Linked DNA regions of Niveibacterium microcysteis. The protein of the gene in region 1 binds, or shares a complex with, the protein of each later gene. Links are inferred from orthologs where the notes say so. Each region holds a gene or a part of one and is shown on either strand. Other genes may lie near its edges.

Evidence for each region.
Region 2: the proteins of trxA (region 1) and trxB are in contact, whole or in part, in a crystal structure (PDB 1F6M), measured with the Escherichia coli proteins. The link is inferred for Niveibacterium microcysteis from one-to-one orthologs.

The regions. Positions count from the first base shown.
Region 1 is NZ_CP071060.1:2,871,050-2,878,965, forward strand. What follows is about bases 3,022-5,783. They hold trxA (thioredoxin TrxA), read left to right. Parts: upstream 3,022-4,120; coding sequence 4,121-4,447; downstream 4,448-5,783. Other genes in these bases: JY500_RS13025 (CBS domain-containing protein), read right to left, coding at 3,022-3,373; fdxA (ferredoxin FdxA), read right to left, coding at 3,553-3,876; rho (transcription termination factor Rho), read left to right, coding at 4,577-5,783. Outside these bases: ilvB (acetolactate synthase large subunit), read right to left, coding at 1-661; JY500_RS13020 (long-chain-fatty-acid--CoA ligase), read right to left, coding at 1,146-2,822; more of JY500_RS13025, read right to left, coding at 2,924-3,021; more of rho, read left to right, coding at 5,784-5,836; JY500_RS13045 (AsmA family protein), read right to left, coding at 5,905-7,596. UniProt on the Escherichia coli protein: Participates in various redox reactions through the reversible oxidation of its active center dithiol to a disulfide and catalyzes dithiol-disulfide exchange reactions.
Region 2 is NZ_CP071060.1:1,354,065-1,359,473, forward strand. Bases 1-2,833 are described here. They hold trxB (thioredoxin-disulfide reductase), read right to left. Parts: upstream 1,984-2,833; coding sequence 1,018-1,983; downstream 1-1,017. Other genes in these bases: JY500_RS06285 (Smr/MutS family protein), read right to left, coding at 1-978; JY500_RS06295 (Crp/Fnr family transcriptional regulator), read left to right, coding at 2,155-2,826. Outside these bases: JY500_RS06300 (DNA translocase FtsK), read left to right, coding at 2,887-5,187; outer membrane lipoprotein periplasmic chaperone LolA, read left to right, coding at 5,248-5,409.

The DNA of each region.
Region 1 (7,916 bases):
TAGCCAAGTGCGACGCGCCCGAGGCGATCACGCCGCCGCCGAGATACAGCACCGGACGCTCGGCGCGGTTGATCATCTCCGCGGCCCGCAGCACGGCCTCTTCACTCACCTCCGGCGGTCGGTCGAGCGCGCAAGCCGTGAGCGCCGGCGCATCAACGCGCTGCGTCTGCACATCCTTCGGCACATCCACCCACACTGGGCCCGGGCGCCCCGACTGTGCAATCCGGAACGCGTCGCTGATCACCTGAGGCAAGTCCTCGGCGCGCCGAACGAGGTAGTTGTGCTTCGTTACCGGAATCGACAGACCATAGGTATCGACTTCCTGAAACGCATCGGTACCGATCATCGAGAGCGGCACTTGCCCGGTGATGCAGACCAAAGGGATTGAATCGAGCTTGGCATCGGCGATTGCCGTCACAAGATTGGTCGCCCCCGGACCACTGGAAGCAAGGCAGACGCCTGGCTTACCAGTTGCGCGGGCCATGCCCTGTGCGATAAAGCCCGCACCCTGCTCATGCCTTGCCAGCACATGACGGATGGTGCCGGCGGAAGCCAGCGCATCGTAGAGCGGCAGCGCCGCCCCGCCGGGAATACCGGCGATCGTATCGACGCCCTGAGCTTCGAGCAGACGGACCAGCAATTGTGCGCCAGTCATTTCCATGAGGTCTCTCCTGTGAGATGACCCGGCTGCCTGCTGACTGGGATTTGCGGTTCCGCAAAGAAAAAACCCCGCCAGCTGCACGCCGGCGGGGTTGAAATCCTGTTGACCCTAGGACCCCTGCTACGGCGCGCAAGCACCTACGCTTACTACGCGTACTACTACCGCTACAGCGGAAGCCGACAGGACGTCGAAGAAGTACGTAGAAGCGAGCATGGATCGGTTAAGCCAACGGAAACGGAACGACGATTCAATTGCAGCACACAATCCCTGAAAGCTCAAGGGCCTCTTTACGAAAAATCGTGCTGCGATCGGCATCAAAGTCAGACAAATTCCTACAAAAAATCAAACCACTACGCGCAATCCGCGAGATCACGAGGCGCACGAAGATGTCGAAATGGCGTGATTTCCCATGCAGTTTCAATGACATCGACATTGCCAGACAAGCTCTGACAAAGCGGTATGTTTTCACTGTGTTAAATCTGCCTCACGCGGCCTTCTTGGCTTCGTCGCGAAGGGCGCGCCGCAAGATCTTGCCAACGTTGGTCTTCGGCAACTCAGTCCGGAACTCAACCAACTTTGGCACCTTGTAGCCAGTCAGCTTTTCGCGGCAATGGGCGATCACGGCCTCGGCGGTAAGGTTCGGATCCTTCTTGACGACGAACACCTTGACGGCCTCACCGGACTTTTCGTCCTGTACACCAATCGCCGCCACCTCCATTACCCCCGGGTGCGACGCAACGACATCTTCCACCTCGTTCGGATAGACGTTGAAGCCGGATACAAGAATCATGTCCTTCTTGCGGTCGACGATTCGGACGAACCCCTTCTCATCGACCACCGCCACGTCACCGGTTTTCAGGAAGCCATCAGGCGTCATGACTTTGGCCGTTTCGTCCGGGCGGTTGTAGTAGCCCGCCATCACCTGCGGCCCACGCACACAGAGCTCACCGGACTCGCCAACACCCAACTCGCGACCATCTTCATCGCGAATCGAAATCTCGGTCGACGGCACTGGCAGGCCGATTGCGCCATTGAAGGCAGGCAGATCGAGCGGATTGATCGTCACCGCCGGCGACGTCTCGGTCAGACCATAGGCCTCCACCAACGGACGCCCCGTCAGCGCACGCCATTTGTCGGCGACAGCGCGTTGCACAGCCATGCCGCCGCCCAAGGCGCAGCGCAGCTGCGAGAAGTCGAGCTTGACGAAATCGGGGTGGTTCAACAACGCGTTGAAGAGCGTGTTAACGCCGGTGATCGCGGTGAAGGGGTGCTTTTGCAACTCTTTCACGAAACCGGGAATGTCGCGCGGATTCGTAATCAGGACGTTCGTCGCGCCGACCTTGAAGAAAGTAAGGCAGTTCGCGGTGAGCGAGAAGATGTGATAAAGCGGCAACGCGGTAACGATTACCTCTTCGCCTTCCTTCAGGAAGGGCTTGATCCACGCATGCGCCTGCTGAAGATTGGCAATGATGTTGCGGTGCGTAAGGACGGCGCCCTTTGAAACACCCGTGGTACCGCCGGTGTATTGAAGGAATGCAATGTCGTCCTGCGTGACCTTCACAGCCGCCAGCTTGCGGCCCTGTCCGCGCGCCATCGCCTGCTTGAAGGGGATATGCCCGGGAATGTTCCAGGCCGGAACCATCTTCTTGACGCGTTTGACCACAAAGCTGACGAGCGCCCCTTTGAGGCCACCCAGCATGTCGCCGATGCGGGTGACGACAACATGCTTGACCGGGGTGTGGCCAAGCACCTCCTGCAGCGTCGAGGCGAAGTTCTCGAGGATCACGATTACGTCCGCGCCCGAATCCTTGAGCTGGTGTTCAAGCTCACGCGGCGTATATAGCGGGTTGCAGTTCACGACCACATAGCCGGCGCGCAAAGCGCCCCACAGACACACCGGATACTGCAGAAGATTCGGCATCATCAGCGCGATACGCGCCCCCTTCGGGAGCTTCAAATCCTGCTGCAGGAAGCCGGCGAACGCAGCACTCAAGCGATCGAGCTCGTCGTAACTGATCGCTTTGTCCATATTGACATAGGCCGCCCGCGGGCCGAACTTGCGCACGCCCTCGGCAAACAGGTCACCAATCGCCCCGTACTGCGTCAGGTCGATGTCTGCCGGCACGCCAGCGGGATAGCTCTTGAGCCAGACCTTCTCCATCTCCATACCCCCGGTGTTGTCTTATGTTTTCCTGAACGCGCTTTGAGTGCCGACTGTTCGATCATCTGCCCAAAAAGCGTCGCCCGGTATCGCCTGAAAGCTCACTCGTCGTCCGCCTCGGCGGGCCAATTGCGGATGTAGTTCTTGAGCATCTTGTTCTCGAAGCTCTGCTCCTCGAGGACCGCCTTGGCTACATCGTGAAATGAGACAACGCCCATCAGTGTTGTGCCGTCCATCACTGGCAGGTAACGCTGGTGGTCATCGACCATCACGCGGCGTAGCTCGTCCATCTCCATGTCCGGCCCAGCCGAACGCGGCTCGCGCAGCATCACATCCGACACGGTCAGAGCCCCCCAGCCCGCACCAGCGGAAGTCAGCGCTTTGAGCACTTCGCGGAAGGTCAGCATGCCGACCATGCGACCATGATCGAACACGACGAGCGAACCGACATCCTGTTCGCTCATGACCGATACTGCCTCCGCCAGTACAGTCCCCGGCGCCACGGTGTAAAGCACCTTGCCCTTGATCGCCAGAATTTCGCTTACCAGCATCACTCACTCCTCGTTATGAGACCGCTTCGAAACGGTTTGCGACATGGCGGTTGAATGGCAACCAGGGCAAACCATACTCTACCGTATGGTCAGGCCGAATGTGAATACCCATCAGCCCTACCAGAAACACAAAGGGCGACCCGAAGGTCGCCCGTGCATCATTACTCGTCGTAGTCAGCTCAGCGCTGCAGATCGCCAAGCTTGCCTTTGACCTTCGCCCACTCGTCCGCATCAGGCAGGGGATCCTTGCGCTCGACGATTGGCTTCCACAACTTGGCCAACTCGGCATTCAGCGCGATGAACGACTGCTGATCTGCCGGCACGTCGTCTTCAGCATAGATCGCCTCAACCGGGCATTCGGCCACACAGAGGGTGCAATCAATGCACTCGTCCGGGTCGATCGCCAGGAAATTCGGGCCTTCGCGAAAGCAGTCGACCGGGCAAACATCCACGCAGTCGGTGTATTTGCACTTGATACAGGCTTCAGTCACCACATAAGTCATTTCTTGTCTCTCCATCGGCGGTTGGGGCGTGTTTCACCGCGAGGCTCAATGATACCGGAGCTTCCTTGCGCTCCAACACCACCCGTTTCACGATCCGGCAAAGCGCGCGCCACAACTCATCTTTTTTTAGTAGCATTCACCGCTTGCCCGGACTCAAACCCGGCTCCTGCCCCGAGATCTGACCGCGTGGCAATCCCCCACGGCGGACATCGGCAATCGAGGCCGTTCCAAACAGCGAGGAATCATGAGCGAACACATCCTTCACGTCACCGACGCATCTTTCGAGCAGGACGTTCTGCAAGCGCAGACGCCTGTTCTGGTCGATTACTGGGCAGAGTGGTGCGGCCCCTGCAAGAGCATCGCTCCGATTCTTGACGAAATCGCCAAGGACTACGCTGGCAAGCTCGTCGTAACCAAGCTCAACATCGACGAAAACGCTGAGACGCCGGCCAAGTACGGCATCCGTGGGATCCCGACGCTCATGCTGTTCAAGGGCGGCAGCGTTGAGGCGACCAAGGTTGGCGCGCTCTCCAAATCGCAATTGACCGCATTCATTGACAGCAACCTGTAATACGGCTAGATTGCCGTCATAACTGCTTCGGCGCGCCGCCCGGCGCGCCGTTTTCAATCAACACTCCCTTCCCATCCCGTCGTATTCACGACTTCAAACGGCGCTCAGTCTCGCCGGTCAGGTATTTCCATGCACCTCTCGGAGCTCAAGTCACTCCACGTCAGCCAGTTGCTCGAAATGGCGCACGCCAACGAGATCGACGGCGCCAACCGCCTCCGCAAACAAGAATTGGTCTTCGCCCTGTTACGCAACCGGGCAAAGAAAGGTGAGCCGATATTTGGCGACGGCGTGCTGGAAGTATTGCCGGACGGCTTCGGGTTCTTGAGATCACCCGACACGTCTTATCTGGCCGGCACCGACGACATTTATGTCTCCCCCTCCCAGATCCGCCGCTTCAATCTCCATACCGGCGACACGATCGAGGGCGAGATCCGGACACCGAAGGATGGCGAGCGCTACTTCGCGCTGGTCAAGGTCGACAAGGTCAACTTTGAATCGCCAGAGGCATCGAAGCACAAGATCCTGTTTGAAAACCTGACGCCGCTGCATCCGAACCAGTGCCTCAAGCTTGAGCGCGAGATCCGGGCGGAAGAGAACGTCACGAGCCGGGTCATCGACATGATCGCGCCGATCGGCAAGGGACAGCGCGGCCTGCTGGTTGCCCCACCGAAGTCTGGCAAAACCGTGATGCTGCAGCACATTGCACACGCGATCACGACCAACCATCCTGACGTCGTGGTGATCGTGCTGCTGATCGACGAACGCCCGGAAGAAGTGACCGAAATGCAGCGCTCGGTGAAGGGCGAAGTGGTTGCTTCGACCTTCGACGAACCTGCAACGCGACACGTCCAGGTCGCCGAAATGGTGATCGAGAAGGCAAAGCGCCTCGTCGAGCACAAGCGTGATGTCGTGATTCTGCTGGACTCGCTCACCCGCCTCGCGCGTGCCTACAACACCGTCGTCCCAGCCTCGGGCAAGGTGCTCACCGGCGGTGTCGACGCCAATGCCCTGCAAAAGCCCAAGCGCTTCTTCGGTGCCGCACGGAATATCGAAGAGGGCGGTTCGCTCACCATCATCGCCAGCGCCCTGATCGACACCGGCTCGCGCATGGATGACGTGATCTACGAGGAATTCAAGGGCACCGGCAACATGGAGATCCACCTGGATCGTCGCATGGCCGAGAAGCGCGTCTATCCGGCAATCAACGTCAATCGCTCGGGCACTCGTCGCGAGGAACTGCTGATCGAGCCGGCCATCCTGCAGAAGGTATGGATCCTGCGCAAGCTCCTGTACGGCATGGACGAAATCGAGGCGATGGAGTTCCTGCTCGACAAGATCAAGGCAACGAAGACCAACAACGATTTCTTCGATGCCATGCGGCGCGGCTGATCTAGCTGCCCGCCAAGAAAAACGCCGGTCAATGACCGGCGTTTTTGTTTGCTCGTCAGATCGTTACGTCACTCGCCCTGTGGCCGCAATTGCATCGTCTTCAAGGTACCCTCAACCGAGAACAGACGAACGATGCGTTCGACTGGCGTCTTGACCTCACTGCGGAGCGCCCCGCGTACCACACCTTCGGTATCGACCTGAACACGGCCCGACGCGCTCAACGCACCAGCATCGAGGCGACGGATCTCCAATCGAACGCCCTTGCCCGGCTCACGAACAACGGCCCCTTCCATAACATTGAAACGCGTTACGCCACCGGAAATCGGTGCGTTACCGGAACGTCGCATGGCCTCAACGAGATCAATCCGATTGATCGAACCGTCGGCGATCGCGTAATTCCCCGTCCATTTCGACGCCCCCGCGAGATCAGCCAGGCTATCCGCTTCGCCGCTGAGCGTCATCGGCCCGGACACACGCCCGCTGACGAGCGATTGTGTATCCATGAGGGCGGCCAACTGATCAAAGCTCAGCGCATCAACCTTGAACTGCCCCTTGACGGCTACACGACTCAGGAAGTCCAGACTTACGACACCCTTGATCGCCCCGCCCAGCCAGTTGGCCGAGAACTGGGCATCGTCCATACCGTTCAAACCCATGCGCCCCGAAATCAAAACGTTATCGAGCTTCGTCTCGCCATACTTGAACTCGGGCGCAATAACGCTGGCAAGGATGTTGCCGTCCTGCACCTGCAGTTCATAAGTCACGGCAACTTCTTTCGGCTTCAGACGCGCCGACTCCCATTTCCCATCGCCGGAGAACAGAAATGCGCCGGACAGGTCGGCAATCACGGCCTTGCCGACCGGCACCGACAACGCGTCGACCTGAACCTCCTTCAAACGCCAAACACGCCCGGGCGACTCGAGCCCCGAAAGGCGCGCCAGCAGCGACGGTTGCAAACTACCGCCATGCAGCGCGACACGCAGTCGCTGCGGTTGTGATGTCACCCAGCGGAACCAATCCGGGCCGCCAAAGGCTCGATCGATGTGCGACGTCCCTCCCTCGCCAATCTGGATATCGCCCAACTCAAAGACGGGCCACGGATGGAATGCGACGCCAACGCGTCCAACCTTCACCGGCTCACCCAACCAGTTCGCCGCATCCTGCTCAACGCGCTGACGCAGGGTGGAGGCTTGCCAGGCCAGCGCGGCCACGGCAGCCCCAAGACCTCCAACAATTAGGAGCGCCACAACAATCATCAGCCCGCGGCGAATCTTGTCGCCCCCCTTGCCGCCGCCGCTGACCGCTCGATGACCCAAGGTGCCGAAGAAAACGCGAATCTTGTCAAAAATCGAGGCCTGCGAGCCGGACCCCAGCGCGCGCTCCAGGCGGCGAGCGTCCGCCGTCTGCTTGCGCTTATCCGCTGCGGTTGGCGCCGGGTCGGCGGCGGCAGGTGAAGATTGGGCGATTTCGCGGGGCTCGACGCGCGCCGGCGTTTCATCGCCACGCAACCAGCGGGCTTCTTGCTCCGCCACCCGCGCCATGCGGGCATCAAGCGTCTCGATGAGACCGGCTCGCTCAAGTTCAGTCAGGGCACGCTGAACGGACTTGCCGTCCTTCAGGCGTGTCACCAGTTCGCCAACAGTCGAAAAGCCATCGACCGCTTCGAGCACGTTTCGCGTCAAACGATCCCCGGAGCCTTTTGGCTCCGCCATCATGCGGTCGCCCGCTTCCGTGCGACAAAACACCGAGAACCGGTCCAAGCTTGACTCCTGCCGGGCCTTTCGGCCCGTAACGGTTAATCACATTGGAATATTACAGCAACCCAAATCACCCTTCGAAGCGAAAAGGCGAAAAATCATGTTGACAAGCTTCTCGGCCATGTCTATTATGGCGGCTTCTGTTCCTCGATAGCTCAGTCGGTAGAGCGCCGGACTGTTAATCCGTAGGTCCCTGGTTCGAGCCCAGGTCGAGGAGCCAAAGTTTCAAGAAACGCCCGCAGCGATGCGGGCGTTTTTCATTTTCCGCCCCGCTCTCTCAAAATCCAAGGATTTTGATGATTGCGCATCAATCGGGCGGCGCA
Region 2 (5,409 bases), 1.5 Mb from region 1 along the record:
AGTGCGCGGGGCGCGCAACAGAACCAGCAGAGCCCCATCGCCGCCGTCATGCGGCTTTGCTTGGCAGAAGGCGAGTATCTCTTCGCGCTGTGCAAGCCAGTTGCGCGAGAGCTGCTTGAGCACGCCAATGCGCCCTGGCGAGCCCAGCCCCTTGCCGTGAATCACCCGCACGCATCGCTCGCCCCGCGTCAGTCGCAGGGCAAGAAACTGGGCTAGCGACAGCCTCGCCTCGTCGCGATCCATGCCGTGAAGATCCAGCTCGGCCTGTACCACCCAGCGGCCGCGGCGTAAGTCTGTAAGGACCCTGCGCGGGATGCCGGGGCGCAGGAAGGCTGCTTCGTCGCCAATATCCAGGCGATCCTCAAAGCTCATCGGCGCCACGATGCTATCGGTCAGCACCTGTTGTTCGTCCGCCTCGCGCTGCCGAGGTTGCGGTGCGGGCGCGGGTGGCGTCAGGTGAAGCCGGCCGGATTCGCGCAGCGGCGCTGCTGGGCCCACTGCGTGGCGGAACAGCGCGGCCGGGTCGTGCGGGTTTTCGGCGCGATCGAGCCACGCGCCCATCGTGTCGGCACTGGCTTCATGCGCTGGATGCGGGTTTGGCGCGCGCCGCCCCATCTTGTCCGGATCAACGCGGCCGTCCTTTCGCAGCGCGACGACGTCGTGCATCGCGTCATGGAACGAGGCGAACTCGTCACGCGGCGTGTTGGGCGTCGGTTCTGCCGACGTTTCGACTTCCGCCACCTTCGGGCGTGGCAAAGGGGCCGGCTTTGGGCGCGACAATTCGGCCATGTTTGCCGCGGGCAAGGGTTGGGTGCCCCGCATTGCCGCAGCGAAGTCGATCTCTTCCGTGTCGCGCGCGGCCTCGCGCAACGCGCGCGGGGATTCCGTCGGGCGCGGTGTCGCGGCTGGCAACTTGTTGCGCAGCGCCCGCAGCGCATCAAAGTGCTGCGGCGCGGGCGGTGCGTTGCGCTTGCTCATGGGCTATGCCTGTCGCGGCCGGGCTGAACGTGAGGTCGATCAGGCCTTGCCGAGGCTGTCGAGGTAGCGTTCGGCGTCCAATGCCGCCATGCAGCCGGTGCCGGCGCTGGTGACGGCCTGGCGATAGACATGATCCTGCACATCGCCGGCCGCAAATACGCCCTTCACGGACGTTTGCGTGGCGTTGCCGTTGCGGCCGCCTTCGGTGATCAGGTAGCCGGTGTCATCCATCTCCAGCTGGCCTTTGAAGATGTCGGTGTTGGGCTTGTGGCCGATCGCGATGAACACGCCCTTGAGAGCGATGTCCTTCGTTTCGCCCGTCTTCACGTTCTTCACGCGCATGCCAGTGACGCCGGTCTTGTCGCCGAGGACTTCATCCAGCGTCGCATCCGTCTCCAGCACGATCTTGCCTGCGGCCACCTTTTCGTACAGCTTGTCGATCATGATTGCCTCGGCGCGGAACTTGTCGCGCCGGTGAACCAAGGTCACCTTGCTGGCGATGTTGGCGAGGTAAAGCGCTTCCTCAACCGCGGTGTTGCCGCCACCAACGACGGCGACTTCCTGGTTGCGATAGAAGAAACCGTCGCAGGTCGCGCAGGCGGAAACGCCGCGGCCGGCGAAGGCCTCTTCAGACGGTAGGCCCAGATACTTGGCGGTCGCGCCGGTGGCGATGATCAGCGCATCGCAGGTGTAGGTGCCGGAATCGCCGATCAGCGTGAACGGCCGTGCGTCAAGCTTCGCCGTGTGGATGTGATCGAAGATCATTTCGGTGTTGAAACGCGCAGCGTGCTTCTCGAAGCGCGCCATCAGGTCGGGGCCCATCACGCCATCGGCATCCGCCGGCCAGTTGTCGACGTCCGTCGTGGTCATCAGCTGCCCGCCTTGGGCGAGGCCGGTGATCAGCACCGGCTTGAGGTTGGCGCGCGCGGCATAAACGGCGGCGGTATAGCCAGCCGGGCCCGAGCCCAGGATGATCAGGCTGGTGTGGCGAGTGGTCGTGCTCATTGCGTTATCTCCCTGTCCGATAGCGAAAAATTATAGCCGAGCGGGTGACTCTCGGCCCCGTGGTCCGGTTGGCATATTCCTTGTGCCATAATCCGCGGGCTAAACGCTGCTGCCGTGTGCCCCGCGCGGCAGAGACGCTACACGCGCAAGCTTCGCGATCCGGAGAACGTCATGAGCACAAGCACTCCCGTTTCTGTCACCGCCCTGAAGACGTTTCCGATCTTTCAGGGTTTGTCCGACGAAAAGCTGCAGCCGATTGCCCGCTGCGCGATCATGCGCCGCGCGCCGCGCGGCTCCAGCGTGGTGAGCGCGGGCGACCGAACCGATTACGTGTACTTTGTACTCACCGGCAGCCTGAAAGTTCTCGTCAGCGACGAGGATGGCCGCGAAGTGATCCTCACCATGATCGGCCAGGGCGAGTTGTTCGGCGAGATGGGCGTCGTGGACGAAGAGCCGCGTTCGGCGACTGTTGTTGCGGTCACGCCGGCCGATCTCGTCACGATTTCCAAGACCGACTTCCGCCGCATCCTGCAAGAGAACTTCGAAGTTGCGCTGCATCTGATGCGTAACCTGGCGCGCCGTCTGCGCGTGGCTGATCGCAAGATCGAGAGCCTTGCGCTGATGGACGTCTATGGCCGCGTTGCGCGTTTGCTGCTCGACATGGCGGCCGAGGATGGCAGCGGCCGCGTGGTGAAGCGCAAGATCTCGAAGCAGGACATCGCAAAGATGATCGGCGCCTCGCGCGAGATGGTCAGCCGCGTGATGAAGGACCTGCAGGTGCAAGGGCTGATCAAGGAAACCGACGACGGCATCGTGCTCTGCGACAGCATTGACGACCTGTAAGGTCTCCCGGCGCCGTGGCTGGCGCTGCGCACAATCCTAAAACTCCCGTAGCGGTTTCAGATGCTGTTTTCCGGTTCGATGCGCGCCCCGTCCCAACCCCTGCCTGAGCGTATGGCGGGCTTGGTGCGCGAGGCGCGCTGGCTCTTGTTCGGCGTGCTGGGCTTCTACCTGGCCCTGATCCTGTATGGCTATCAGAAGTCCGACCCGGGCTGGTCCCATGCCGTCAGGGTCGACAAGGTGCTGAATCCGGGCGGTCGATTCGGCGCGTGGTTCTCCGACCTCCTGCTCTCGGTGTTTGGCGTTTCAGCCTGGTGGTGGGTTGCGCTGCTCGTATGGGGCATCGTCGCGGGTTTGCGCCGTTGGCGGCAGGAGCTTGCGGGCAGCAAACGCTCGACCTTCCTTGTTGTTGCCGGATTTATCGTCGTACTGCTGGCAAGCGCAGCCATCGAGGCTGTCCGCTTCTACGCCCACACCTGGGCGCTGCCGGGCGAACCGGGTGGCGTGTTGGGCATCGAACTCGGCCGGATCGTCACGAACTACCTGGGTTTCACTGGCGGCACGCTGGTGCTTCTGGCGCTCTGGGCTGCAGGAACAAGCTTGTTCTTCGGGTTCTCATGGATGAATGCGCTTGAGCGCATTGGTTATTGGGTCGAGAACGGTGGCGCTGAATTGCGTGCGCGAATTCAGGCGTGGCAGGACCGCAAGGTTGGCCAGCAGGTCGCCGAAAAGCGCGAAGAGAAGGTCAAACGCGAGCGCAAGAAGCGTGAAGAGGCCCCGCCGCCTCAGATCCGTATCGAACCGGCCGTGGTTGAAGTGGTGCGCTCCGAGCGGGTGGAGAAGGAGCGCCAGCAGGTGCTCTTCGCCGACGCAGCCAGCGGCGGTTTGCCGGCGCTCTCGCTGCTCGATCCAGCGTCGAATGATGTGGAGCCGCCGTCTGTCGAGGCGCTCGAATACACATCAAGGCTCATCGAGCGGAAGCTGGCGGATTTTGGGGTCGAGGTAAAGATCCTGGCCGCTTACCCAGGCCCGGTGATCACCCGATACGAGATCGAGCCCGCGGTGGGCGTGAAGGGGAGCCAGATTGTCAATCTGGTGAAGGACTTGGCGCGTGCGCTGTCGGTAATGAGCATTCGCGTCGTCGAAACGATTCCCGGCAAGAGTTGCATGGGTCTGGAGTTGCCGAACCCGAAGCGGCAGACTGTTCGCTTGTCCGAAATCCTTGGCTCGGCGGCGTATCACAACATGCATTCGGCGCTGACCGTGGGCTTGGGCAAGGACATCGGTGGCAACCCGGTGGTGGCGGATCTCGGAAAGATGCCGCACTTGCTGGTGGCGGGTACGACCGGCTCCGGCAAGTCCGTCGGCGTGAATGCGATGATCCTGTCGCTGCTCTACAAGTCCGAGCCCGACAAGGTCCGCCTGATCATGGTCGACCCGAAAATGCTGGAACTCTCGATCTACGAGGGTATCCCGCATCTGCTCGCGCCAGTCGTGACCGATATGCGCCACGCCGCGCATGCGCTGAACTGGTGCGTGGGCGAGATGGAGCGACGCTACAAGCTGATGGCCGCACTGGGCGTGCGCAACCTTGCCGGGTTCAATAAGCAGATTACCGACGCGCAGAAGGCGGGCAAGCCGTTGACCAACCCGTTCTCGATCACACCGGAAAGCCCGGAGCCGCTGTCTACGATGCCGGCCATCGTGGTGGTGATCGACGAGCTGGCCGACCTGATGATGGTGGTCGGCAAGAAGATCGAAGAGTTGATCGCCCGTCTAGCACAGAAGGCCCGTGCGGCGGGGATTCACCTAATTCTGGCAACGCAGCGCCCGTCGGTGGATGTGATCACTGGCCTGATCAAGGCCAACATTCCGACGCGGATTGCGTTCCAGGTATCGAGCAAGATCGACTCACGCACGATTCTCGATCAGATGGGCGCCGAGGCGCTGCTGGGCATGGGCGACATGCTGTACCTCGCGCCGGGTACCGGATTCCCGACCCGTGTGCATGGCGCCTACGTGGCGGATGACGAGGTGCACAAGGTTGTCGAGTACCTGAAGCAAACCGGTGAGCCCGACTACATCGAAGGTATTCTGACCGGGGCCGATGAGAGCGGCGGTGACCTGATGGGCGAGGGCGGTGGTGAAGCGGACGCCGAAGCCGACCCGATGTATGACCAAGCTGTGGACGTGGTGCTCAAGACGCGGCGCCCGTCGATTTCGCTGGTGCAGCGTCATCTGCGTATCGGCTATAACCGCGCGGCACGCCTCATCGAGCAGATGGAGAAGGCGGGCCTGGTGTCGCCGATGGGGCCCAGTGGCGGCCGCGAGGTGATTGCCCCCAACCAGCAGCGGGAAGAGTAGGCGGCCTAAGCCGCGCAGAGAGCTGCGCCTGCCGTTCGCGGTGCATGAGAGGATTACTGGATGCGTTATTTCAAAGTCGCCGCGCTGGTCGCGGCGTTTGCCTTTTCCGGGTCGTCGAACGCTGGCGGCCTTGATGACCTCAAGCAGTTCCTGACACAGACAAAGGCGGCGAAGTCGCGTTTCTCGCAGACGGTGGTCGGCCGCAATGGCAAGACCACTCAG